Regions from separate parts of the Dyella agri genome, predicted to be linked through region 4. Evidence: predicted binding sites of a transcription regulator. Region 4 holds the regulator's gene; each other region holds the start of a gene.

Region 1 (5,881 bases), on a different contig from region 4:
CGCGAGCCGAGACCGGCGTTGGCGAGCACCTTGTGCAGGCGCTCTTCAAGCGGCGCGGCGTCGCTGACAGGGGCGCGCTTGAGGGAAAGGGTGGATTTTTTCGGCGCAGTCATGCGCGGTACTCCTCAGGAATGCTGTGCGGCATCGTCGTTGTCGACGTCCGCGGGGGCCGCTGCCTCGTCGGCAGTGGTGGGTTCGGTTTCGCCGGCTTCGGCGGTTTCTAGGTTTGCTTCCGTGGCGGGTTCGACAGCTGCCTCGCCCGCTTCGGTGTGTTCGTGTTCGTCGGCTTCCGCCACTGCGTCTTCGATTTCGTCCGGATCGATCGGCAGATCCTTGATGATGCGGGCGGGTAGCGGGGTCTGCTCGAAGCCCATTTGCGGGTCTTCCATGTCGCGGATTTCGGAGAGCGGCGGCAACTGGTCCAGCGACTTCAGGTTGAAGTAGTCGAGGAAGGCGCGGGTGGTGCCGAACAGCGCCGGCTTGCCAGGCACGTCGCGGTAGCCGACCACGCGGATCCACTCGCGCTCCTCCAGCGTCTTGATGATGTTGCTGGACACCACCACGCCGCGGATCTGCTCGATCTCCGGGCGGGTGATCGGCTGGCGGTAGGCGATCAGCGCCAGCGTCTCCAGCAGGGCGCGCGAGTAGCGGCTGGGCTTCTCGGTCCACATCCGCGAGATCCACGGGTGCACGTCCTGGCGCACCTGGTAGCGGAAGCCGGAGGCGACTTCCTTCAGTTCGACGCCGCGGCCTTCACAATCGGCGGCAAGGGCCTCCAGCGCACGCGCGATCTGCTCGTGGCCGACTTCGTCGGTCTCGGCAAACAGGTCGCCGAGCTGGGAGACGGTCATCGGCTGGCTGGCGGCGAGCAGGGCCGCCTCGACGATGGGTTTGAGTTGCTCGATCTGCATGGGCTCTCGGTGCCGATTCAGTGCGTGCCGTTGCCGGCGGTGTCCGGGGTCTCGAACGCCGATTCGTCTGCGGCGGGTTCATCCGTCCCGTCGATGTCCATTCCGTCGGCAAGCGGGCCTTCGCCGTGTTCCACCCGCGCCTTCAGGTAGATCGGCGCCAGCGGGGCTTCCTGCACGATCTCGATCAGCATTTCCTTGGCCAGCTCCAGCATGGCCAGGAAGGTGACCACCACGCCGAGGCGGCCCTCGCTGATATCGAACAGCGTTTCAAAGCGATGGAAGGCATGGCCTTCCAGCTTGCCGAGCAGCTCGCCCATGCGCTGGCGCACGCTGAGCGCCTCGCGCTTGATCGCATGGTGGCCGAACAGTTCGGCGCGGTGCAGCACATCCTTGAGCGCCAGCAGCATTTCCTTGAGATCCAGCGGCGGCGGCAGCTTGATCACGTTGCGTTCGCCGGTGTCGGCCTGCGCCGGCGCGGTGTCGCGTTCCATCCGTGGCAAGGCCTCGATGTCTTCGGCGGCCTTCTTGAAGCGTTCGTACTCCTGCAGGCGGCGCACCAGTTCGGCGCGCGGGTCCTCCTCCATGCCTTCCTCGGCAGGCGGCCGCGGCAGCAGCAGGCGCGACTTGATCTCGGCCAGGATCGCGGCCATCAGCAGGTATTCCGCGGCCAGCTCCAGCCGCATCACATCCCGCATCAGTTCGATGTATTCCATGTACTGCCGGGTGATCTCGGCGACCGGGATGTCGAGGATGTCCAGGTTCTGCCGGCGGATCAGGTACAGCAGCAGGTCCAGCGGACCCTCGAACGCCTCCAGGATGACTTCCAGCGCATCCGGCGGGATGTACAGATCCTGCGGCATCTGCAGCATCGGCTCGCCACGCACGATCGCCAGCGGCATTTCCTGCTGCTGGGGGTGCGCCGCGTGGTTGTCCTGCGATACGACCGGGCTCTGTGGCCCGACTGGCTCGGTGCTCATCGATGCGTGTCGTTGGGCCGCTCGGCGGCCGGCAATGCGTCTTGATCCATCATGGGCGAAACGGTTGCCCCGCTGGACGATCCGGGCTGGACCCATGTACGGATCGTGGCGTCGAGGCGGCACTTCGGTAAAGCGGTTTCGCACGGTGCCGTACAGGCAGTGTCCGGCTCCCTACTTGTCGCTGTCGGCGTGACGAAGCCGCATGTCGCGGTTCGATCAGGCGTACGGGCATCGCAGCCAAGTGCCGGCACGGGACGCAGATCGCGTCTGGTGGGAACAGGGCAATGCAGTGACGGTAGTGACGTCACCGACAAGTCGGACGATCTGCCTTGGGGCATCGGGTGGGTGCCATCGCCGCCGGAACGGCCAATCGGCGTCTGACTGTGGCACCACGCGTGGGCAACAGATTAGCGACTGGCCAGCGACAAGTCCAGCGCAGCAGGCCGAAACATGCATGCGGGGCAGCGGTCCGTCTGGTGAGTACAATGGCGTTACCGCCTGGGCAGCGCAGTGGCATGTCCGGCCGCGCCGACAGGCGCGGAACGGCGCACCGCACAGGTGACCCTGAGTGTCCGAGACGGCGAGCAGGCGTCAGTCGCGTCGGCGGGAAAAGGCTTGCCAAGGCGCGCCGTACCGCCATTTGGTGGATGGCACACCGCTTGCTTGAGTGTGATGGCGGACACATGGGCGGGTCGATCCGCAGGACCGCTTCGGCGGAGGGATGCAACAACAAGGAGCCCGGCATGGCTAAGGACGACAACATGTTCAGCGATGAAGCCGAACGCCTGCGCCCGGCGCGCATGCAGATCGAGACGACCGTGCTGATGAGTCGCGGCGTCGAGTCGCACCCCACCGAACTGGTGGACATTTCCGCGACCGGCGCCTTGCTGCGCCGGCCGCTAGGCTGGACCGGCGAAGTCGGGCAGACCTGGTTGCTGGACATGATCTTCGGCAACGACCTGCACATTCACATGGAGGCGCAGGTGGCGCGCGTCGCCGACCACCACATCGGCTTCTCCTACGTGTGCATCCCCGAGGACAAGCAGGTGCCGTTGTGGAACCTGCTGGGCGGCTACGCCGATATCCTGGAGGCGTGGAAGAACTGATCGCGCTTCCAGCGAAGCCGGTCGGATCGAAGGCCCCGCCTTGTGCGGGGCCTTCGCCGTTTCAGTGGGCGCCGGCCGCGGCCTTCTTCTCGTCGCGCAACTCGCGACGCAGGATTTTGCCCACGTTGCTCTTGGGCAAGGCGTCGCGGAACTCGATGTACTTGGGCCGCTTGTAGCCAGTGAGGTTGTCGCGGCAGAACTGCTTGAGCGCCTCTTCGGTCAGGCCGGGGTCTTTGCGCACCACGAACAGCTTCACCACTTCGCCGGAGTGCTCGTCCGGCACGCCCACGGCGGCCACCTCGGCCACGCCGGGGTTCTGCATCACGGTGTCCTCGACCTCGTTCGGATACACATTGAAGCCGGACACCAGGATCATGTCCTTCTTGCGGTCGACGATGTAGACATAGCCGCTGGCGTCCATCTTCGCGATGTCGCCGGTGTGCAGCCAACCATCGTCGCCCAATACCTTGGCGGTCTCGTCGGCGCGGTTCCAGTAGCCTCGCATCACCTGCGGCCCTTGCACCATCAGCTCGCCCACCTCGCCGATCGGAAGCGGCTGGTTGTCTTCCGACCAGATCGCCACGTTGGTGGAGGGAATCGGCAGGCCGATCGAGCCGTTGTAGTCCTTGAGGCCGATCGGGTTGATGCAGACGCCCGGAGAGGTTTCGGTGAGGCCGTAGGCCTCGGCAAGCGTGCAGCCGGTCACCCGTTTCCAGCGCTCGGCGACGGATCGCTGCACCGCCATGCCGCCGCCCAGCGAAATCTTCAGGTGCGAGAAATCCACCCCGGCGAATTCGGGCGTGTTGAGCAGGCCGTTGAACAAGGTGTTGACGCCGGGCAGGATCGAGAAGGGGACCTTCTTCAGTTCCTTGACGAAGCCGGGCATGTCGCGGGGGTTGGTGATCAGCTGCGTATGGGCGCCCAGCCGGACGAATACCATGCCGCAGGCGGTCAGCGAAAAGATGTGGTACATCGGCAGCGCGCCGATCGCGACCTCCTCGCCGGGCTTCAGCGCGGTGCCGATCCAGGCGCCGACCTGCAACATGTTGGCGATCATGTTGGCGTGGGTCAGCATGGCGCCTTTGGCCACGCCGGTGGTGCCGCCGGTGTACTGCAGGAAGGCAATGTCGTCGTGGCCGAGCTGCACTTCCGGCAGCGGGTGCGCGGCACCTTGCGCCAGCGCGTCGCGGAAGCGCACCGCCTGCGGCAGGCGGTAGGCCGGCACCATCTTCTTGACGTGCTTGAGCACGAAGTTGACCAGCGGCCCCTTGGGGAAGCCGAGCAGGTCGCCGATGCCGGTGGTAACGATGTGCTTCACCGCGGTTTCGGCTACCACCTGCTGCAGCGTCGAGGCAAAGTTGTCCAGCACCACGATGGCCTTGGCGCCGGAGTCCTCGAGCTGGTGCTTCAGCTCTCGCGCGGTGTACATCGGGTTGGTGTTGACCACCACCAGGCCGGCGCGCAACGCGCCGAACAGGGCGATCGGGTACTGCAGCACGTTCGGCAGCATGATGGCGACGCGATCGCCCTTGCCGAGTTTGAGCGTGCCGGTGAGGTAGCCCGCGAACTGGCGGCTGTATGCGTCGATCTGGCCGTAGCTGAGCTGTTTGCCGAAGTTGGCGAAGGCGGGGCGATCACGGAAGCGCTGGAAAGCCTCTTCCAGCATGGCGGCCATCGAGGCGTAGGCATTGAGGTCGATTTCGGCGGGTATGCCTTCCGGATAGTGGTCCAGCCACGGACGCGCGTTGCTCATGTGCTTGCTCGACTCCTGAATCGTGGCCGCCAAGGCAAGGTAGAGATGGCGACGCCCCCTCCGGCATTGGAGCATGCGGCTGCGTACGGCGGCAAGCCGCGGCATGCCTTGCAGCAGCCGGAAAAAAACCGCCCCGGCGCAGGCCGGGGCGGTCGTGGTGCAGCAGTGCCGAGGGTAACGCTCAGGCGGCTTTCTTGCCGGCCAGCTGGCGCAGCACATACTGCAGGATGCCGCCGTGGCGGAAGAAGTCGCGCTCCTTCGGGGTGAGCAGCAGCACCTTTACGCTGAACTCCTTCTTCTTGCCGTCCTTGCCGGTGGCGACCACTTTCGCCTGTTTCGATTCGCCGCCTTCCAGGCCGGTGACGTCGAAGCTCTCGCTGCCGTCGAGGCCCAGTGACTTGGCGTTCTCGCCGTCCATGAACTGCAGCGGCAGCACGCCCATGCCGACCAGGTTGGAGCGGTGGATGCGCTCGAAGCTCTCGGCGATCACCGCTTTCACGCCCAGCAGCAGGGTGCCCTTGGCCGCCCAGTCGCGGCTGGAGCCGGTGCCGTACTCCTTGCCGGCGAGCACGATCAGCGGCGTCTTCTCCTGCTTGTACTTCATCGCCGCGTCGTAGATCGCCATCTGCTCGCCCGACGGCACGTGCCTGGTGTAGCCGCCCTCGACGCCGTCTAGCATCTGGTTGCGGATGCGAATGTTGGCGAAGGTGCCGCGCACCATCACGTCGTCGTTGCCGCGGCGCGAGCCGTAGGAATTGAAGTCCTTCGGTTCCACGCCCTTCGAGATCAGGAAGCGGCCCGCCGGGCTGTCCTTCTTGATCGAACCGGCCGGCGAGATGTGGTCGGTGGTGATGGAGTCGCCGAACAGGCCCAGCACGCGGGCACCGTGGATGTCCTCCACCTTGCCCAGCTCCATCGTCATGCCCTCGAAGTAAGGTGGGTTCTTGATGTAGGTGGAGTCGTCCCAGCGGTACACCGCGCCGTCTGGCGAGGCGATCTTGTTCCAGCGGCTGTCGCCCTTGAACACGTCGGCGTAGTTCTTCTCGAACATCGCCGGGTTGACCGCGCCGGCGATGGCGTCGGAGATCTCCTTGTTGGTCGGCCAGATGTCCTTGAGATGAACCGGCTTGCCGT
Region 2 (5,881 bases), 250 kb from region 4:
GGGTGAAACGGTTGCGCTGCTGCAGCAGGCCGCGGGCGGTATAGAGACTGTTGCTGTTGTAAACGGTGCCGCTCAGCGCGGCGAGCTGGGCCGGCGTAAGCAGGCTCTGCACGGGCAGGCCGTCGATCGTCTGCACGTTCGACGACTGGTATTGCAGCGCATCCATGCCGTGGTTGGCGTAGTAGCGCGCGGTTTCGGCGTCGCTCAAGCTCAGGAAGCCGCTGGTGGAGTAACGGTCGGCGGCGACGCTCAGCGACGTATTGGTTTCCGGGATGATCTTGCTGTAGCTGATGCGGAAGCTCTGCCCGTCGTAGGTGCCATGGCCGGGAATGCTTGCGTGGGCCTGCGTGATGTCCAGCGCCAGCGCGCCGAAGCGCGTGTTGAACGCGCCACCGACCAGCGCCGCGGCGTAGCCTTCCGAACCCTGCACGCCGGCGTAGCCGGTGAGGCGGTTGGTGAAGCCGTGCTGCACCGTGGCCTGGACCACGTTGGGCCGATCCTGCAAGGTGGTATCGCGCAGCTGGCCGGCGGCGATGTCAAAACGGGTGACACCGGGGCGCAACGATTGCGCCACCGAAGCGTAGGGCACGGCGATGCTGTGCTGGCGGCCGTCGGCCTCCGTCACGTTGACGATCAAGTCGCCGCCGTAGCCGGTGGGGTAGAGATCGTCGATCACGAACGGACCGGGAGCGACGGTGGTCTGGTAGATCTGCACGCCGTTCTGGGTCACCGTGACCTTGGCGTTGGTGTAGGCCACGCCACGTACCACCGGCGCGTAGCCGCGCAGCGACTGCGGCAGCATGCGGTCGTCGGTGCCCAGCTGCACGCCGCGCAGGGCGTAGCTGTCGAATACGGCGCCGTCGGTGTAGCTGTCGCCCACGCTCAGTTCGGCGCCCAGCCCGGGCAGCGCGCGCTGCACATAGGTATCGATGTTGTGCCAGTGGCGCTGGGTCGGCAGGCCGGTGCCCGACTGCAGCGTGGCAGTGCTGTCCTGCCGGAACTGCCAAAGGCCTATGTTGAGGCCGGCACGCAGGCCCAGGTAGGTGCTGGCCTGGTCTTGCCCGCCGCTGGTGGTGCGGTAGCTGTTGAGGTTGTAGTTGAGCAGGAACGCCGGCACGCCCGCATCCCACGAGGACGGGTTGACCCAGCCGCGCGGGCGCTGGTTCATGTAAATCTGCGGCACGCTGGCATCCATGCGCAGGGAGGGCATGTCGAAAGACAGCGTGGCGCCGGGGATCAAGTCGCCGAGACTCACGCAGTCGGACGGGGACGACAGCTTCGCAGCCGCCTCGGCGCCGGTCTTGGGAGGTACCAGGCCCAGGCGGTCGAGCAGCTCGGTGCTGACGCACGGTACGGCGTTGGCGTCCTTGGACGGTGCGCTGAAGCGCACATCCATGCGTCCCACCCAGCGTTGATTGAGATAGACGTCGAGGTTGTAGATGCCCGACAGCACCGGGTTTCCGTGTTCGAAGCGCGAGAGATCCGTGGTGCCGCGCCCGGCTCCCGCCAGCATGCTGCGATCGAAGTTGGCGAAGCCGCCTCCGGCGCTGGCGTCGGGCGATGCATCCACGGCGCTGGCCGCCCGCGCAGGACGCGGGCAGCTCGCGATAGCAGCCAGCGCCAGGCCACACGCCACCGCGAGCGCGGCATGGCGCCCGATCGGGTGGTGGTGCGTGGCGCGGCGCAAGGTCATGGCGCCACGGTGCCCTTGTGAACGTCGGTCGCGCCGAAGTCGTTGATGGTGGCAAAGGTGATGGGCGTGCCCGCGGCCGGCGCCTTCGCCAGGCCCTTCAGCGGCACGCGCAGGTCGCCGAACGGCGCGATCATGCCGGTGGCGCCATCGATCGGCTTGCCGTCAGCGCTGAACGACAGCGAGCTGATCGTGAGGTAGTACGGGGTCGGGTTGTGCGCTACCAGCGCCGCACCCGCGCCGTCGGCAGCCTTGAAGCTCAGCTTGTCGGGCGCCTGTATCGCGTTGCCCGGCAGGTTGGCCGGGCGATAGAAAAGCTTCAGCCGCGAACGGATCGCGAACTGCAGGTAGTTGCGGCCGGCGTACTGCGGGCCGCTGGGCTTGGGCGGGACTTCCAGCACGTTCAGCCAGAACAGCGACTCGCGGTCGGCCGGCAGCGGCTGGGAACCCTGGGTATAGATGATCCGCAGGCTCTGGTCCTTGTGCGCATCCATGCGGAACAGCGGCGGCGTGATCAGGAATGGCGTGCTGACGCTGTCCGGCGTCGATTTCGGGTCGCCCGTGTCGATCCATGCTTCGACCAGTGCGGGATTGTCGCTCGGATTGGACAGGCGCACGGTGTCCTCGCCCTGCTGGGCGGAAAACACGACGCGGGTGCCGCCGATGACGACACTGGCATGGGCTGGCGGCATCGCCAGGCACAAAGCGATCGAAGCCGCGCCAAGTGCACGGGTCAGGATCTTCATGGGTATCTCTTGCGAGGGGGGAAAGGGGTGCAGCAGGCTGCCGCATTCCTGCGAATACGGCAGCCTGCCTGCATGACCCTTAGTTGTAGGTCAGCGTGAAGGCGACCGACGCGGTCACCGTGCCGGCGGTGACGGCCGTGGTGGTCGGCTGGTAGTACTGCGCCTGGTAGCTGAGCGTGGCGGCGCCGGAGCCATTGATGGTGGCGCTGACCGGGTTGGGGTTCGTGTTGAGGTTGATGGCGGTGCCCGAACCGTTGGTCATCTGGACTTCCACATTGGAGAAGCCCGCGCCGGAGGTGTTCTGGATGGCGCCGGTGGTCGCATCGACGTTGGCATTGCCGCTGAACGACGCGCCGACCACGACACCCGACGGCGTCGTCGGGCAGCCGGTGAGGTTCAGCGAAAAGGGCGTCAGGCCGGCAGTGGAGCCCTGCGCGGTGAAGACGGTCTTGACCACGTCCGGCAAGGTGACGGTGACGACACCGCCGGATGCGTTGCTGACGGTGCAGGTCGAGGACAGGACCTTGCCGTTGAAGGTGATGGTGCCGTCGGCTGCGCGGGCAGCCTGCGGAGCGAGCGCTGCCACGCCGAAACCGGCGATCAGAGCAGCGGTGAGAACAGTCTTGATCATGCGTATTTCCTTTCGGAGTTGGGTGCTAACGGATTCGACGCGCTGTGGACAAAGTGGCCGCACTCCTGCGCCACCTCCGACTTCAGCCTTGCGCGCGGCTGGTCGACGGGGGTGTCAGCAATCTCTATGCCAAACAGTGCGTGCGGGTACGGCCGACGGCTTCTTGGCGCCGGGGCAAGGGTCAAGCCCTTGGCTGAACGTGAATCTTCCCCCGTCACTGCAGGCCGCAGTGACAAATTATGGCAGGCAAAAGTGCGAACTGCGTCACTCATTTAGCGTGATACTCGCATCAAAAGACGCGCAAGTTATTGCGATTGTGTTAATCGCACTCGACGTGTAAAGCGTGCTTGACATGCGCGCCGGGCACTTCGTATGCTCCACTTGTCAAGGTTGCTTGACATACGAAGGGGAGCGTCATGCACAAGATTCACTGGTTCCGCAGGCTCGCGGGATGGTCACTGCTCATCGCCGGGCTTGCTGGCGCGTTGCCGGCATTGGGGATGCCCGCGAACGGCCAGGTCGGCACGCTGAAATTCGAGCGCCATGGCGACCATGGCCACGCGGTAATCCTGATTCCCGGCCTGGAGGGCGGCCCGTGGGTGTGGAAGGACACCATCGCGCAGCTGGAAAAGAACCATGTGGTCTATGCCGTGACGCTGGCGGGGTTCGACGGCATGCCTGCGCCGGCCCGCAAGACCGGGCTGATGGACCAGGCCGACGCCTCGCTGCTGGCGCTGATCGAACAGCAGCACATCGACAAACCCGTGCTGGTAGGCCACAGCCTAGGCGGTACGTTGTCGCTGCGCTTCGCGGGTGAGCATGCGTCGCTGATCGCGGGCGCGGTGGCGGTGGACGGCCTGCCGGTCTTCCCGGGCATGGACCGGGTGGATGCAACCCAGCGGCAGGCGATCGCCGAGCGCGCCGGCGCACAGATGGCGGCGATGACGCCGGCGCAGTTCCAGGCGGCGGCACTGGGCTACATGCAGAACGTCGGCGTGATCGATCCGAAGCTGGCGGAGCACTACGCGCCGCTGAACGCGCGCAGCGACGTCGCAGCGAGTGCCGCATACGCGGCGGAGGACATGGCGGCCGACCATCGCCCGCTGCTCAAGCAGGCGAACGTGCCGATCCTGGAGATCTCGCCGTACTACGCGCCGGACTTCAGCAAGCCGCCGTTGCAGCTCAGCGAGGCGCAGAAAGCCGCGTATTACAAGGGGCTGCTGGCGAACGCACCACAGGCGAAAGTGGTATCGATCGCCCCCGCGCGACATTTCGTGATGCTCGACCAGCCCGTGAAATTCCAGCAGGTGCTGGGCGATTTCCTCAAAGAGCTCTGAGGCCGAAACGATCATGGCGATGAATCCCGTCCAGCGCCGCTACATGCGCGAATTCTGGCCACCGATGCTGGCCTACATCCTGATCATGCTGCTGGTGTGGCCCCTGGTCGACCACGTGCAGAGCCTTTGGGGGCGTACCGCGCTGGCGCTGCTGCCGATCCTGCCGGTGCTGCTGGTGACGCGTGCGATGGTGCGCCTCGTGATGGGCAGCGACGAGCTGGAGCAGCGCATGAACCTGATCGGCCTGGCCATCGCAGGCACGGCAGTGGGCACGCTGTGCCTTGCCGGCGGCTTCCTGGTCGCCGCCAAGGTGATCCGGCTGGATGGCACGGCGCTGATCTGGGTATGGCCGGCGATGGTGGTGCTGCATGCACTGGGCCGCGGCTGGGCCGCACGTCGTTATGGCGGCGATTGGACCATGGCCTGCAGCAACGATGGCCTGGCGCGGCATTGGCAGTTGTGGGCCTGCGCGGCGTCGTTCGGGCTGATCCTGCTGCTGGGCTGGGGCGCGTTCAGCGACTGGCAGCGTGGCCTGCTCAGCGGTCTCACGGCGTCGCTGGCGATCGGCGCATTGCTGCTGCAGATCTTCCGCGGCCGCAAGCCGGAGGATGGGGCATGAGCTGGCGCGGCGTGACGGAAGCCATGGGGCGCCATGCAAACGCTGGCCGGATGAGGCACGACGAGGTACTGGCGGGGGCGGGCGTGGTGGTGCTGTACGCCGACGCGCGACGCTGGGCGAGCCGGCGTTTCGCATGAACAACCGCGTGCGTGAACTGCGTGGCGAGCGGGGCTGGTCGCAGGCGGATCTCGCCGAGCGGCTGGAGGTGTCGCGGCAGACGGTCAATGCGATCGAGACCGGCAAGTACGACCCCAGCCTGCCGCTGGCATTCAAGATCGCGAAACTGTTTGGACATCCGATCGAATCCATCTTCGAGCCAGGAAGCGATACATGAGCATGAACCCAAGGAAACGCATGGCCGTCATCGTGGCCGTGGCTACCGCGATCTTCGCTGCCAACCACGCTGCGCGGCGACCGCAGCCCGGGCATGAGGAAACGGCCCCGCCGCAGAGCGCGCCTTCGGCACAAACGACGGTGAAACCCGCGCCGCCGCGCACCTGGAAGCTCGGCTCGCTCACCCTGACCGCCTGCAATCTGGGCCAGCCGAACAGCGGCCTGAGTGCCGCGGCGTGGTGCGGCTCGCTGGCGGTGCCGGAGAACCGCGCCGAGCCGCAAGGCCGGAAGATCACGTTGAAGCTGGCGGTGCTGCGTTCGAGCGCGCAGGTCGCGAGCCCGGACATGCTGGCCTTCCTCGCCGGCGGACCGGGGCAGGCGGCCAGCGACTACGCCGGCGCCATCGCCATGATGCTGGAGCCATTGCGCGCACACCGCGACGTCCTGCTGCTCGACCAACGCGGTACCGGCGGTTCCAACGCACTGGACTGCAAGGTCGACGGCAAGAGCGCGACGGACGAAGAC
Region 3 (5,881 bases), on a different contig from region 4:
GCGGTGCGCGAATCGTCATGGCCGCCTGCTTCCACCACTGCCTTGTCCTGCGCTTCGAGGCGATAATCCATCGCCACCTGCTGCGGATTCACCTCGGCGCCGGGGCGCACGCGCTGCAGGCCGTTCACCACCACCACGTCGCCGGGCTGCAGGCCGCTGTCGATCACGCGCAGGCCGTGGAACAGCGCACCGGCGCTGATCTTGCGGTACTCGACCTTGTGCTGGGCGTCGACCACATAGACGAACTGGTTGCCGAGGTCGGTGCCCACCGCGCGGTCGTCGATCAGCAGGCGCGGCTGCGGCTGGCCGCTCTGCAGGCGGATCCGCGCGTACAGGCCGGGGGTGAACAAGCTGTCCCGATTGTCGAACACCGCGCGCAGCCGCATCGTGCCGGACTCGGTGTGCAGCTGGTTGTCCACGAAGTCGATGCGGCCGATGTGCGGGTAGCCGCTCTCGTCGGCCAGTTCCATCGAGGCCTCGATGCGCGGGCCGTGTCCGTCCTGCGTCGCGCTGGCGCGCAGGTGGTCCAGCTTCAGCCAGGTGTGCTCGTCCACGTCGAAGTACACATAGACCGGGTTCACCGAGACCACGCTGGTCAGCACATCGTTGTTGCCGACCAGGTTGCCGGGAGTGATGTGCACGTTGCTGACGCGGCCGTCGATCGGCGAGCGCACGTCGGTGAAGCCGAGGTTGAGCTTGGCCGTGGCCAGCGCGGCATCGGCGGCGGCGAGAGCCGCGCGTGCGCTTTGCGCGGCGGTGTCGAGGCGGTCGGCTTCTTCCTGCGATACCGCGCGCTGGTCGAGCAGGCGGCGGCCGCGCTGGGCGTTGGCCTGGGCCAGGCCTTGTTCGGCCAGTGCCTGGGTGCGGTTGGCGGTGAGCCGATCCACTTCGGCCTGGAACGGGCGCGGGTCGATGCGGAACAGCACATCGCCCTTGTGCACCAGTGCGCCTTCCTTGAACGCCACCGACTCCACGTACCCGCCCACGCGCGGACGCACTTGCACGCTGTCCACCGCCTGCACGCGGCCGGTGAAGTCGGCGCTGTTGCTCACCGGGCGCAGCAGGGCGCGGGCCACGGTCACTTCCGGCAGGGCGCCGCCGGGGCCGGCGGCCTGGGCATGGCTGCCGCCATGTTCGCCCAACAGGGCCCAGCTGCCGGCGATTGCCACCACGACGAGGCCGGACAGGATCAGTTTCTTCTTCATCTTCACGCTCCCTGGGGTGGGGTCGTGCGGCGTTGCAGCACGATGGGGGAGCGGATAATAGGTATACCGACGGGTACAGAAAAACCCCAATTTGTGAACTCCACTAGTGACAGTCAGTCACGAATGACGACACAATGACCAGCATGGAAGATTTTTCAGCAATAACGAGCTTCGTTCGTGTCGTGGAAGCGCGCAGTTTCGCGGCTGCCGCCGTGCAGCTGGGCATGACGCCTTCCGGGGTGAGCCGCGCCGTGTCGCGGCTGGAAGAGCAGATCGGCGTACGCCTGCTGTTCCGCAGCACGCGGGCTTTGCGGCTTACCGACGATGGCGAGTCGTTCTACCAGCGCTGCAAGGCGATCCTGGCCGACCTCGGCGAGGCGGTGGATGCGCTGAACTACGCGCGCACCAAGCCCAGCGGCAAGTTGCGCGTGGCGGTGAACGTGTCGGTGGGCCGTGCGGCGCTGATCCCCAACCTGGCCGACTTCGAGGCGCGCTACCCCGACATCCGGCTGGAGCTGTCGATGAGCGACCGCAACATCGGCCTGATCGAGGAAGGCATCGATTGCGCGATCCGCATGGGCGAGCTGGAGGATTCCAACCTGATCGCGCGCAAGCTGGGCTATTTCAGCAACGTGCTGTGCGCCGCGCCGAGCTACCTGGAACGCCACGGCGTGCCGGTCACCATCGAGGATCTGAAGCAGCACCATTGCATCAACTACGTCTATCCCACCAACGGCCGCGCCTACCAGTGGCAGTTCGACACGCCGGACGGCCGCGTCGCGCTGGACGTGGACGCACACCTGCTGATCAACGACGGCGAGTCAGTGATCCAGGCGGCGATGGCTGGGCTGGGCATCATCCAGGTGCCGCATTGGCTGGCCGCTTGCGCCATCGGCATGGGCAAGCTGCAAGTCATCATGGAAGACACCATATCCACCGGCTCCCCGGTGTGGCTGGTCTACCCGCAGAAGAAGCACCTGTCCGCGCGCGTTCAGGCCTTCTTGGAATGGGTGCACGAACTGTTCGAGCGCACCAACCTGCCGGCCTGCAAGCTCAGTATGGCGTTGTCGCCGAAAGCGGTCGATCAGGCGCCCGGCATCAACAACAGCAAGGCCGCGCCCAGCGCGATGCGATAGACCGCGAACGCGGTGTAGCGGTGCGTGCGGATATAGCCCAGCAGCCACTTCACCGCGATGAAGCCAACGACCAGCGAGACGATGAAGCCGACGATCAGCGCGCTCCAGTCCTCGTGCGCGGCGCCGCCGCCCTTCCACACCTTCAGCAGCTCGTAGCCGGTAGCGGCATACATGGTGGGAATGCCCACCAGGAAGGCGAACTCGGTGGCCGCCGCGCGGTTGCTGGTGCCGAACAGCATGGCGGTGAAGATCGTCGCGCCGGAGCGCGAGGTGCCGGGGAACACGCCCGCCACCATCTGTGCGATGCCGACCAGGATCGCCACCCGCCACGTCACCTCGGTGCGGTCCGCCTGCTTCGCGGCGAGCGCTTCCGCGGCGATCATCCAGAAGCCGCCGATCACCAGCGCCCACGCGATGGGCGTCACCCTTTCCGGCAGCTTGAAGCCGTAATGCGTGACGATCAGGCCCAGCACGCAGGTGATCAGGAAGGCCACCACCAGCTTGAACAGATAATCGCGCGTGGCCGGTTCGCGCCACTGTGTCAGCAGCTGCCAGATGCGCTTCCAGTACACCAGGGTGATGGCGAGGATCGCGCCGGCCTGGATGCCCACGTTGAACAGGTCCGAGCGGGCGCCCAGCCAATGCTCGGCGATCAGCAGGTGGCCGGTGGAGGAAATCGGCAGGAACTCGGTGATGCCCTCGATGATGCCCAGCAGGATGACGTGGATAAGATCGGTCACGGGTGCACTCGTCGGTAGGGGCGACCGCCACCATGGCAGCTGCGCGGCAACACAGCTTACGCATTCCGTATAGCGATCCGATAGCGTTTCCCGGTGCGCGCTGCAGCGACCGTTAAGTGCCCCATCATGGTGCAATCGAGGGAGTGAAAGCGCCAGCTTGGTGTGTATGATGCGGGCGGGAAAACCTCCCGACCCGTTAAATCCATGAATTCACATGGAATGCACGGCTTGGCATCGACCTTGCTCTTTCAAGTGCGTTCTTTCCGCCCATTCCCATCCGACCCCACCGAGGTTCCGCCATGACCGCCCAGAAAGTGCTCGACCTGATCCAGGAACACGAGGTCGAGTTCGTCGACTTCCGTTTTGCCGACATGCTCGGCAAGCACCATCACGTCACCTTCCCGGCGCACGCCATCGACGAGTCGACCTTCGAGGACGGCAAGATGTTCGACGGCTCCTCGATCACGGGCTGGAAGGGCATCAACGAGTCGGACATGATCCTGATGCCCGATCCGGACACCGCCTACCTCGACCCGTTCAGCCAGCACACCCAGCTGGTCCTGCATTGCGACGTGCTGGAGCCGAGCACCTTGCAGGCCTACGGCCGCGACCCGCGCTCGATCGCCAAGCGCGGCGAGGCCTACCTCAAGTCCACCGGCATCGCCGACACCGCCTTCTTCGGGCCGGAGCCGGAATTCTTCATCTTCGATTCGGTCCGCTGGCAGAACGACATGGGCCGCGTGTTCTACGAGATCGAGTCCAACGAAGCCGCCTGGAGCACGCGCTTCAAGTACGAGGACGGCAACATGGGTCATCGCCCCGGGGTGAAGGGCGGCTACTTCCCGGTGTCGCCGGTGGACACGCTGGGCGACCTGCGCGCCGACATGTGCAAGGTGCTGGAGTCGCTGGGCCAGGTGGTGGAAGTGCACCACCATGAAGTGGCCAACGCCGGCCAGTGCGAGATCGGCGTGAAGTTCAACACCTTGGTGAAGAAGGCCGACGAGCTGATGACGATGAAGTACGTCATCAAGAACGTGGCGCACCAGAACGGCAAGACCGTCACCTTCATGCCCAAGCCCATCGTGGGCGACAACGGCAGCGGCATGCACGTGCACCAGTCGCTGGCGAAGAGCGGCGAGAACCTGTTCGCCGGCGACCTGTACGGCGGCCTCAGCCAGACCGCGCTGTGGTACATCGGCGGCATCTTCAAGCACGCCAAGGCGATCAACGCCTTCGCCAACTCCACCACCAACAGCTACAAGCGCCTGGTGCCGGGTTTCGAGGCGCCGGTGATGCTGGCTTACTCCGCGCGCAACCGCTCGGCGAGCTGTCGCATCCCCTACGTGGCCAGCCCCAAGGGCCGCCGCATCGAGGTGCGCTTCCCCGACCCGATGAACTCCGGCTACCTGGTGTTCACCGCGCTGATGATGGCCGGCCTGGACGGCATCCTGAACAAGATCGACCCGGGCGCGCCGGCCGACAAGGATCTCTACGACCTGCCGCCGGAAGAAGAGAAGAACATCCCGCAGGTGTGCTCCAGCCTCGACCAGGCGCTGGAAGCGCTGGACAAGGACCGCGACTTCCTCAAGGCCGGCGGCGTGTTCACCGACGACTTCATCGACGCCTACATCGGCGTGAAGATGCAGGAAGTCACCCGCTACCGCGCCAGCACGCACCCGCTGGAATTCCAGATGTACTACGCGCTGTAACTGCGGCATCAGGTGGCAAGACAACGGGCGCCGCGGCGCCCGTTGTCGTTCCGGAATCCGAAATCCGTTCGCCTGGCGCCTGCCTGTAGTCAGCGGTTCGGGCGACCGTGCGTGCAGGTGACGGCCGGGTCCGCGCGCACGAAATCGGCGGTCCAGTTGGTTTCCCAGGTGCGGTCGTCGTAGGAGAACGCCTGCTCCCAGCGGGCATGGTCACGGTCCAGCTTGGTCCACACGAAGCGCACCTTCACCGGCCGGCCGTTGTCCTGGTCCTCGCCATAGAACTCACCGCGGTCGCCGTGGAAGCCGCCGAACACAGGAGGCTCCAGCTTGCCGTCGGCGCTGCTCGCCCAGTAGATCGACCATTGCCGCTTCGCCAGATCGAACAGGCGCAAGGTCAGCCCGGCCCAGCCCTTGGTCGGGAAAAAGATCTCGTCCACCGTGGCCTTGCCGTCGAGGTACTCGGTCATGCACAGCGTGGCCGGAAATGTTTCCCACGGCCCTTTGCTGCCCACGCCACGCTTGGCCAGCCGGTGCTGCTGCGTCGTCCAGGCTCCCTGGAAATAGTCGAAATCGTGCGAGTCGCCGGTGTACGCCAAGGTGTAGCCGGAAGGAGGCGTCGTGCCTGGTGTTGTGGGCATGGCAGCAACCCGCATGGGCGTGATGCATGCCAGCAACAGACCGGCAGCCAGGAGATATGCGTTCGTCTTTCGGCGGGAAGACTTCATGGCGATTGCTCCATACATGGCGGGCGGGGGAGGCGAAACGGTTGGCGGCATACCGGGGCGTCGCGTTGCGTCCACCCGAGGGGCGTGCCGTTGCTGGTTCGCACCCTAGGTTCCGCAGTGGTCCGTGCGAATAGCCACTATGTCTTGGGTTGCCATAACCACTCGGCGTAGGCCGGATGCCCGTGCGGGAGCGTAAGATTTGCACCACACGTGTGCATAGACCATTATGGTGCAATGAATACGCGGCCGTGGCAGGCATGGGCGGAACAGCTGGCGACCGGGGTGGCCCAGGTCGGCGCGGATCTGCGCGTGCGCTGGCTCAATCCCGCCTTGGCTGAACTGCTGGGCAGCGGCATGCGCAGCGCG
Region 4 (5,881 bases):
GCTGTGGTGGATGGGGCCGGCGACGAAACCGAACGACTTCGTCGGCCCACCGCGCTCGGGCTACGTCCTCTACAACTCCAGGATGTGGTCCTACAACCCCGAAGGCCAGCTGGCGTTCCGCATGCAGGCGCCGCATCTGGATCGCCGCGACGAAGACGAGACGCTGTACATCAATTCGCCGGTGTTCGACATCTCCGCCAAGGAACCCGGCACGCCGGACTGGCACGGCCATTCGCTGTACGGCTGGGTGGACAAGAGCGGCACCCTCATCAAGCTGCAGGGGCCGGTGCACATGCAGCGCCCCGCGTTCACCGATGCCAAGGGCGCGCCGCAGGCGGAAGTGACCATCGATACCTCCGAAGTCACCGCCTGGCCGAAAGACAACCGCATGGAAACGGCGGAAGCGGCGCACGCCGTGCAGGGCGCACGTACACTGGACGGCATCGGCATGCGCGCCAACCTCAACGACAACCACCTGGAGCTGCTCGATGCAAGCCAAGGCACCTTCCCGCCACGCCCGCGCCAGTCGCATCCGCGCAAGTCGTGACGTCCTCGGCGCGGCCTGCGTGGCGGCGCTTCTCGCGCTGGTCCCGCTGGCGGCCAGCGCCAAGAAATCGGATCGGCAGCAGCCGATGAACTACGTGGCCAAGCACACCGACGCCTACAACGCGCCGAACACGGTCACCACGCTCACCGGCAACGTCAAGATCACCCAGGGCACCATGCTGGTCACCGGCGATGTCGCCAAGATCTACCTGGACGCCGACCAGCAGGTCTCGCGCGTGGTGGTCACCGGCAAGCCGGCGCACATCCAGGAGCTGGACGAGAACAACAACCTGATGACCGGCGACGGGACCACGCTGGACTACGACAACCTCAACAGCATCGCCGTGCTCACCGGCAATGCGGTGGTGGACCAGCAGTGCCGCGGCGAATTCCACGGCGACAAGCTCACCTACAACCAGAACACCAGCCTGATCACCGGCGACACCGCCGGCGACGGCTTGGTGCACGGCGTGATCCTGCCCAAGAACACCGCGGCCACGCCGGTGATCTGCAAGAAGCCGCCCACCGCGCAGCCGGTACCCGACAACGAGCCGGTAGCCGGCAAGCTGCCCGCCAAGGCGGTCGCGCCCGCGACGGCACCTGCACCGGCGAAGGGCAACTGATCGATGCTGTCCGCTGAAGGTCTGCAAAAAAGCTTCAAGGCGCGCCAGGTGGTACGCGACTTCGCCTTCTCCATCCGCGAGGGCGAAGTGGTGGGTCTGCTCGGCCCCAACGGTGCCGGCAAAACCACCTGCTTCTACATGGTGGTGGGCCTGATCGAGGCCGACGCCGGCACGATCAAGCTGGACAAGCAGGAGATCACCGGCCTGCCGATGCACATGCGCGCGCGCCTGGGCATCGGCTACCTGCCGCAGGAGGCCTCGGTGTTCCGCCGGCTCAGCGTGGCGGACAACATCATGGCCGTGCTGGAACTGCGCGAAGGCCTCAGCGCGCAACAGCGCGATGCAGAACTGGAAAGCCTGCTCGACGAGCTGAAGATCGCCCACATCGCCGGCCAGAAAGGCATCAGCCTCTCCGGCGGCGAACGCCGCCGCGTGGAGATCGCCCGCGCGCTGGCCGCCAACCCGCGCTACATGCTGCTGGACGAACCCTTCGCCGGCGTCGACCCGATCTCGGTCGGCGAGATCCAGCGCATCGTGCGCCACCTCAAGGAACGCGGCATCGGCGTGCTGATCACCGACCACAACGTGCGTGAGACGCTGGGCATCTGCGACCGCGCCTACATCCTCAACGACGGCGAAGTGCTGTCGCGCGGCACCCCCGCCCACATCCTCGCCGACGAGAAGGTGCGCGAGGTCTACCTGGGCCGCGAATTCAGGTTGTAAGAGCCTGTTCAATCCCCGGCTCTCCGGGTTGTTTGCCGCGGATTCCAAGTGCTGGCGCGTGGCGCGGCGCCAGCCGGCCGTCGGGTCAACTGCACGCTGCCGCACGGTGGGCAACGCGGTTGCGTGAAGGTGTCGCACAGGCTCTAACGCCGGCTTCACAACAGCGGCGCGCGGCTATGGCCGCCCCCGCCGGCTGCGGGTAGGATGGAGCCCAGTCCATCCAACCGGCCGGCATGAAACCCGCACTCCAGTTCCGCCTCCATCAACAGCTCACCCTGACGCCGCAGCTGCAGCTGGCCATCCGCCTGCTGCAGCTGTCGCAACTGGAGCTGGAGGCCGAACTGCGGCAGCTCGCCGAAGGCAATCCGCTGCTGGAATTCGCCGACGAGAGCGAGGAAGAAACCGTCACCGACGAGGCTGCGCCGGAAGCCGAGTACGCACAGGCGCCCAGCCCCGCCGAAGCCGCCGCCGACCAGAGAGTCGACGGCGACGATGGCGCCGAATGGGCCGACGACGGCGGCGGCAGCGTCGAAACCCCGATCGACTTTTCCAACGGCACCGGCAGCAGCGGCAACACGCGCGGCGACGAGGACTTCGAGCCACAGAACGTGGCACCCGAAACCCTGCAGCAGCACCTGCTGTGGCAGCTCAACCTCGCCGGCTTCAATCCGCGTCAGACCGCGATCGCTACCGTGATCATCGACGCGCTGAACGCCGACGGCTACCTCGCCGACGGCATCGAGGCGGTGCGCGCCGCGTTGCCTGAGAACATCGCCGCCAGCCTCGACGAGATCGAGGCGGTGCGCCGCCGCCTGCAGGGCTTCGACCCGCTGGGCGTGGCCAGCCTGGACCTGCGCGACTGCCTGCGCAGCCAGCTCGAGCAGTTCAGCGCCGACACCCCGCAGCGCGAACTGGCGCTCGCCATCGTCGACAGCGAACTCGAACTGCTCGCGCGCAACGACATCGCCAAACTGGCGCGCAAGCTGCGCGCCGGCGAGGACGAGGTGGCCACCGCCGCCGCGCTGATCCGCAGCCTCGACCCGCGCCCCGGCGCGGCGCTGGACACCACGCCGGTGGAATACGTGGCGCCCGATGTCTATGCGGTGCGCGACGGCAGCCGCTGGCAGGTGCGCCTGAACCCGGACGCGCAGCCGCGGCTGGGTCTGAACCAGCACTATTGCAACCTGATCGCCCGCGCCCGCGGCGACGACGCCAGCTGGATGAAAGGCCAGCTGCAGGAGGCGCGCTGGCTGCTGAAGAGCCTGGAATCGCGCGCCGAAACCCTGCTCAAGGTGGCTAGCGCCATCGTGCGGCGGCAGAGCGCCTTCCTCGACTACGGCCCCGAGGCGATGCACCCGCTGGTGCTGCGCGAGGTGGCCGAAGAAGTGGGCATGCACGAATCCACCATTTCGCGCGTCACCACGCGCAAGTACCTGCACACGCCGCGCGGCACCTTCGAGCTGAAGTATTTCTTCTCCAGCGGCGTGTCCACCGAGGACGGCGGCAGCGCCTCGGCGACTGCGATCCAGGCGATGCTGCGCAAGCTGATCGAGGCGGAGGACCCGCGCAAGCCGCTGTCCGACCAGGCGCTGGCCGAGGAGCTGAAAGGCAAGGGCATCCAGGTCGCCCGCCGCACCGTGGCCAAGTACCGGGAGGGGCTGCGCATTCCCAGTTCCAGCGAACGCCAGCGGATTGGCTAAAGGATGGACCTATCCACCTAAAGGGAACTTGCCTGCAGGAAAAACGCTCCCATTACCCGTAGTGAAGGATGATCGACGACACGCCACGGCACTCCGTCCGCGGCGCGTCCATCCCGCCGCGAAACGCGGCAAGCACCACCAGAGGAGGCGTACCATGCAATTCCAACTCAGCGGCCAGCAGATCGAAGTCACCCCCGCGCTGCGCAATCACGTCGAATCCAGGCTAGATCGCCTCCATCGCCTCGACGACAAACTGATCAGCCTTACCGTGGTGCTCTCTGTGGACAAGCTGCAGCACCGCGCGGATGCCACGCTCGGCGTCACCGGCGCCACCCTGCACGCCGAGGCTGCCGAGGCCGATATGTACGCTTCCATCGACATGCTCTTCGACAAGCTGGTCAACCAGTTGCGGCGCCACCGCGAAAAGATCTCCGACAAGCACCAGCGCGCCGTGCGCGACGAGCGCCAGTACGGCTGATGTCCCCCTGCGGGCCGCCCGGCGACGGGCGGCCCGCATGCCTTCCCGCGAAACACGTCTTCCGCCCAAGCTGGCACAATGGCCCTGCCCCGCCCCGGACCCCACGGGCGGCGCGCGACGCAAAGGACCGAAGGCTTGGACCGGCTCACCGCAAGACAACTCTACGATGGCGTCAACGAGCGCATGGCGCTGCGCTGGCAGGCCGGCATGCGCGGCGAATCGCGCACGCTGGAGCCCGGTGCCGCGCAGGCGCGCCGGCCCTCGCTGATCGGCTACCTCAACGTCATCTACCCGAACAAGATCCAGATCATCGGTTCGGAGGAGCTGAATTTCCTCGACGGCCTCGACTCGCGCCAGCGCTGGGAGGTGATGCACAAGATCGCCGCCAGCCGGCCGGTGGCGCTGATCGTCACCAAGGACCAGGCGATCCCGTCCGACCTGCGCGAGGTGGCCGAGGAAACCGACACGCCGCTGTGGCTCAGCTCCAAGCGCGGCCACGAGCTGCTCACCTTCCTGCAATACCACCTGGCGCGCCAGCTGGCGGCGAAGACCACGCTGCACGGCGTGTTCCTGGAGGTGTTCTCGATCGGTGTGCTGATCACCGGCGAGGCCGGTTCCGGCAAGAGCGAGTTGGCGCTGGAACTGATCAGCCGCGGCCACCGGCTGGTCGCCGACGACGCCACCGAATTCACCTTGATCGCGCCGGACGTGATCGACGGCAGTTGTCCCGAGCTGCTGCAGGACCTGCTGGAAGTGCGCGGCCTGGGCGTGCTCAACGTGCGCGAGATGTTCGGCCACATGTCGGTGAAGCCGTCCAAGTACCTGCGCCTGGTGATCCACCTCAAGCCGCTGCGCGAAGGCGAGGAGATCGACGCGCTGACCCGCCTCACCGGCGACACCGGCCACCGCGAGGTGTTCGACGTCAAGGTACCGATGATCACGATTCCGGTGGCGCCGGGCCGCAACATCGCCGTGCTGGTCGAGGCAGCGGTGCGCAGCCACGCGCTGAAGAGCAAGGGCATCGACCCCGCGCAGACCTTCATCGACCGCCAGGCGCACCAGTTGCGCCGCCTGCCTCCCTGGTGACCGCAGTGCACGACGTACCCGCCACGCCGACCAGCCCCTTCACCAACCCGCACGAGACCCACCTGATCGTGCTCACCGGCGTGTCCGGCGGCGGCAAAACGGTGGCGTTGCGCGCACTGGAGGACTTGGACTTCTACTGCGTCGACAACCTGCCACCCTCGCTGCTGCCGCAGCTGGTGGAGGCGGTCAGCCACGGCGCCGGCCGGCGCCGGCGTATCGCGGTGGGCGTGGACGTGCGCAACCGCGGCGCCGACTTCGAGCACCTGCCCGCGACGCTATCCGCACTGGCCGCCGCCGGCGTGCAGCTGCACCTGATCTTCCTCGACTGCAGCGACGAAGTGCTGGTCAAGCGCTATTCGGAAACCCGCCGCCGCCACCCGCTGGCCACGCGCGGCATGTCGCTTGCCGACGCGATCGCCGAGGAACGCCAGCTGTTGCGCCCGTTGATGGCGATCGCCGAGAAGGTGATCGACTCCAGCGAACTCAACGTGCACCAGCTGCGCCGGCTGGTCGCCACTGGCTACGCGCAGGCCACCGAGGGGATGACGCTGATGTTCCAGTCCTTCGCGTTCAAGCGCGGGCTGCCGCTGGACTCGGATTTCGTGTTCGACGCGCGCTGCCTGCCCAACCCGCACTGGCAGCCGCGGCTGCGCCCGCTCTCCGGCAAGGACGCGCCCGTGCGCGAATACCTGGACGGCGAACCGCTGGTCGCCGAGTACCTTGCC

The links. Region 4 encodes sigma-54, which starts transcription at its own class of promoters, with help from an activator protein. Its sites were predicted from a motif close to TGGCACGNGCNTTGC; they were not measured.
Region 1: ISP14_RS11390 (PilZ domain-containing protein) is a predicted target of sigma-54. The motif match lies at 2,537-2,551, and genes of this name have one in related genera.
Region 2: ISP14_RS05615 (fimbrial protein) is a predicted target of sigma-54. The motif match lies at 3,185-3,199, and genes of this name have one in related genera.
Region 3: glnA (type I glutamate--ammonia ligase) is a predicted target of sigma-54. The motif match lies at 3,311-3,325, and genes of this name have one in related genera.

The regions. Positions count from the first base shown of each region.
Region 1 is NZ_JADIKL010000005.1:207,386-213,266, forward strand. Features, by position in the region: gene ISP14_RS11375 (pseudouridine synthase) at 1-113, opposite strand, end outside; gene scpB (SMC-Scp complex subunit ScpB) at 126-911, opposite strand; gene ISP14_RS11385 (segregation and condensation protein A) at 929-1,888, opposite strand; gene ISP14_RS11390 (PilZ domain-containing protein) at 2,632-2,994, shown strand; gene ISP14_RS11395 (AMP-binding protein) at 3,056-4,747, opposite strand; gene acnA (aconitate hydratase AcnA) at 4,929-5,881, opposite strand, start outside.
Region 2 is NZ_JADIKL010000002.1:700,524-706,404, forward strand. Features, by position in the region: gene ISP14_RS05605 (fimbria/pilus outer membrane usher protein) at 1-1,693, opposite strand, end outside; gene ISP14_RS05610 (fimbrial biogenesis chaperone) at 1,690-2,436, opposite strand; gene ISP14_RS05615 (fimbrial protein) at 2,516-3,067, opposite strand; gene ISP14_RS05620 (alpha/beta fold hydrolase) at 3,484-4,404, shown strand; gene ISP14_RS05625 (hypothetical protein) at 4,424-5,023, shown strand; gene ISP14_RS05630 (helix-turn-helix transcriptional regulator) at 5,157-5,357, shown strand; gene ISP14_RS05635 (alpha/beta hydrolase) at 5,354-5,881, shown strand, end outside.
Region 3 is NZ_JADIKL010000006.1:149,367-155,247, forward strand. Features, by position in the region: gene ISP14_RS12415 (efflux RND transporter periplasmic adaptor subunit) at 1-1,205, opposite strand, end outside; gene ISP14_RS12420 (LysR family transcriptional regulator) at 1,349-2,341, shown strand; gene ISP14_RS12425 (undecaprenyl-diphosphate phosphatase) at 2,290-3,081, opposite strand; gene glnA (type I glutamate--ammonia ligase) at 3,381-4,790, shown strand; gene ISP14_RS12435 (hypothetical protein) at 4,880-5,428, opposite strand; gene ISP14_RS12440 (two-component system sensor histidine kinase NtrB) at 5,750-5,881, shown strand, end outside.
Region 4 is NZ_JADIKL010000002.1:454,248-460,128, reverse strand. Features, by position in the region: gene lptC (LPS export ABC transporter periplasmic protein LptC) at 1-547, shown strand, start outside; gene lptA (lipopolysaccharide transport periplasmic protein LptA) at 489-1,169, shown strand; gene lptB (LPS export ABC transporter ATP-binding protein) at 1,173-1,892, shown strand; gene ISP14_RS04530 (RNA polymerase factor sigma-54) at 2,126-3,592, shown strand; gene hpf (ribosome hibernation-promoting factor, HPF/YfiA family) at 3,747-4,070, shown strand; gene hprK (HPr(Ser) kinase/phosphatase) at 4,206-5,156, shown strand; gene rapZ (RNase adapter RapZ) at 5,162-5,881, shown strand, end outside.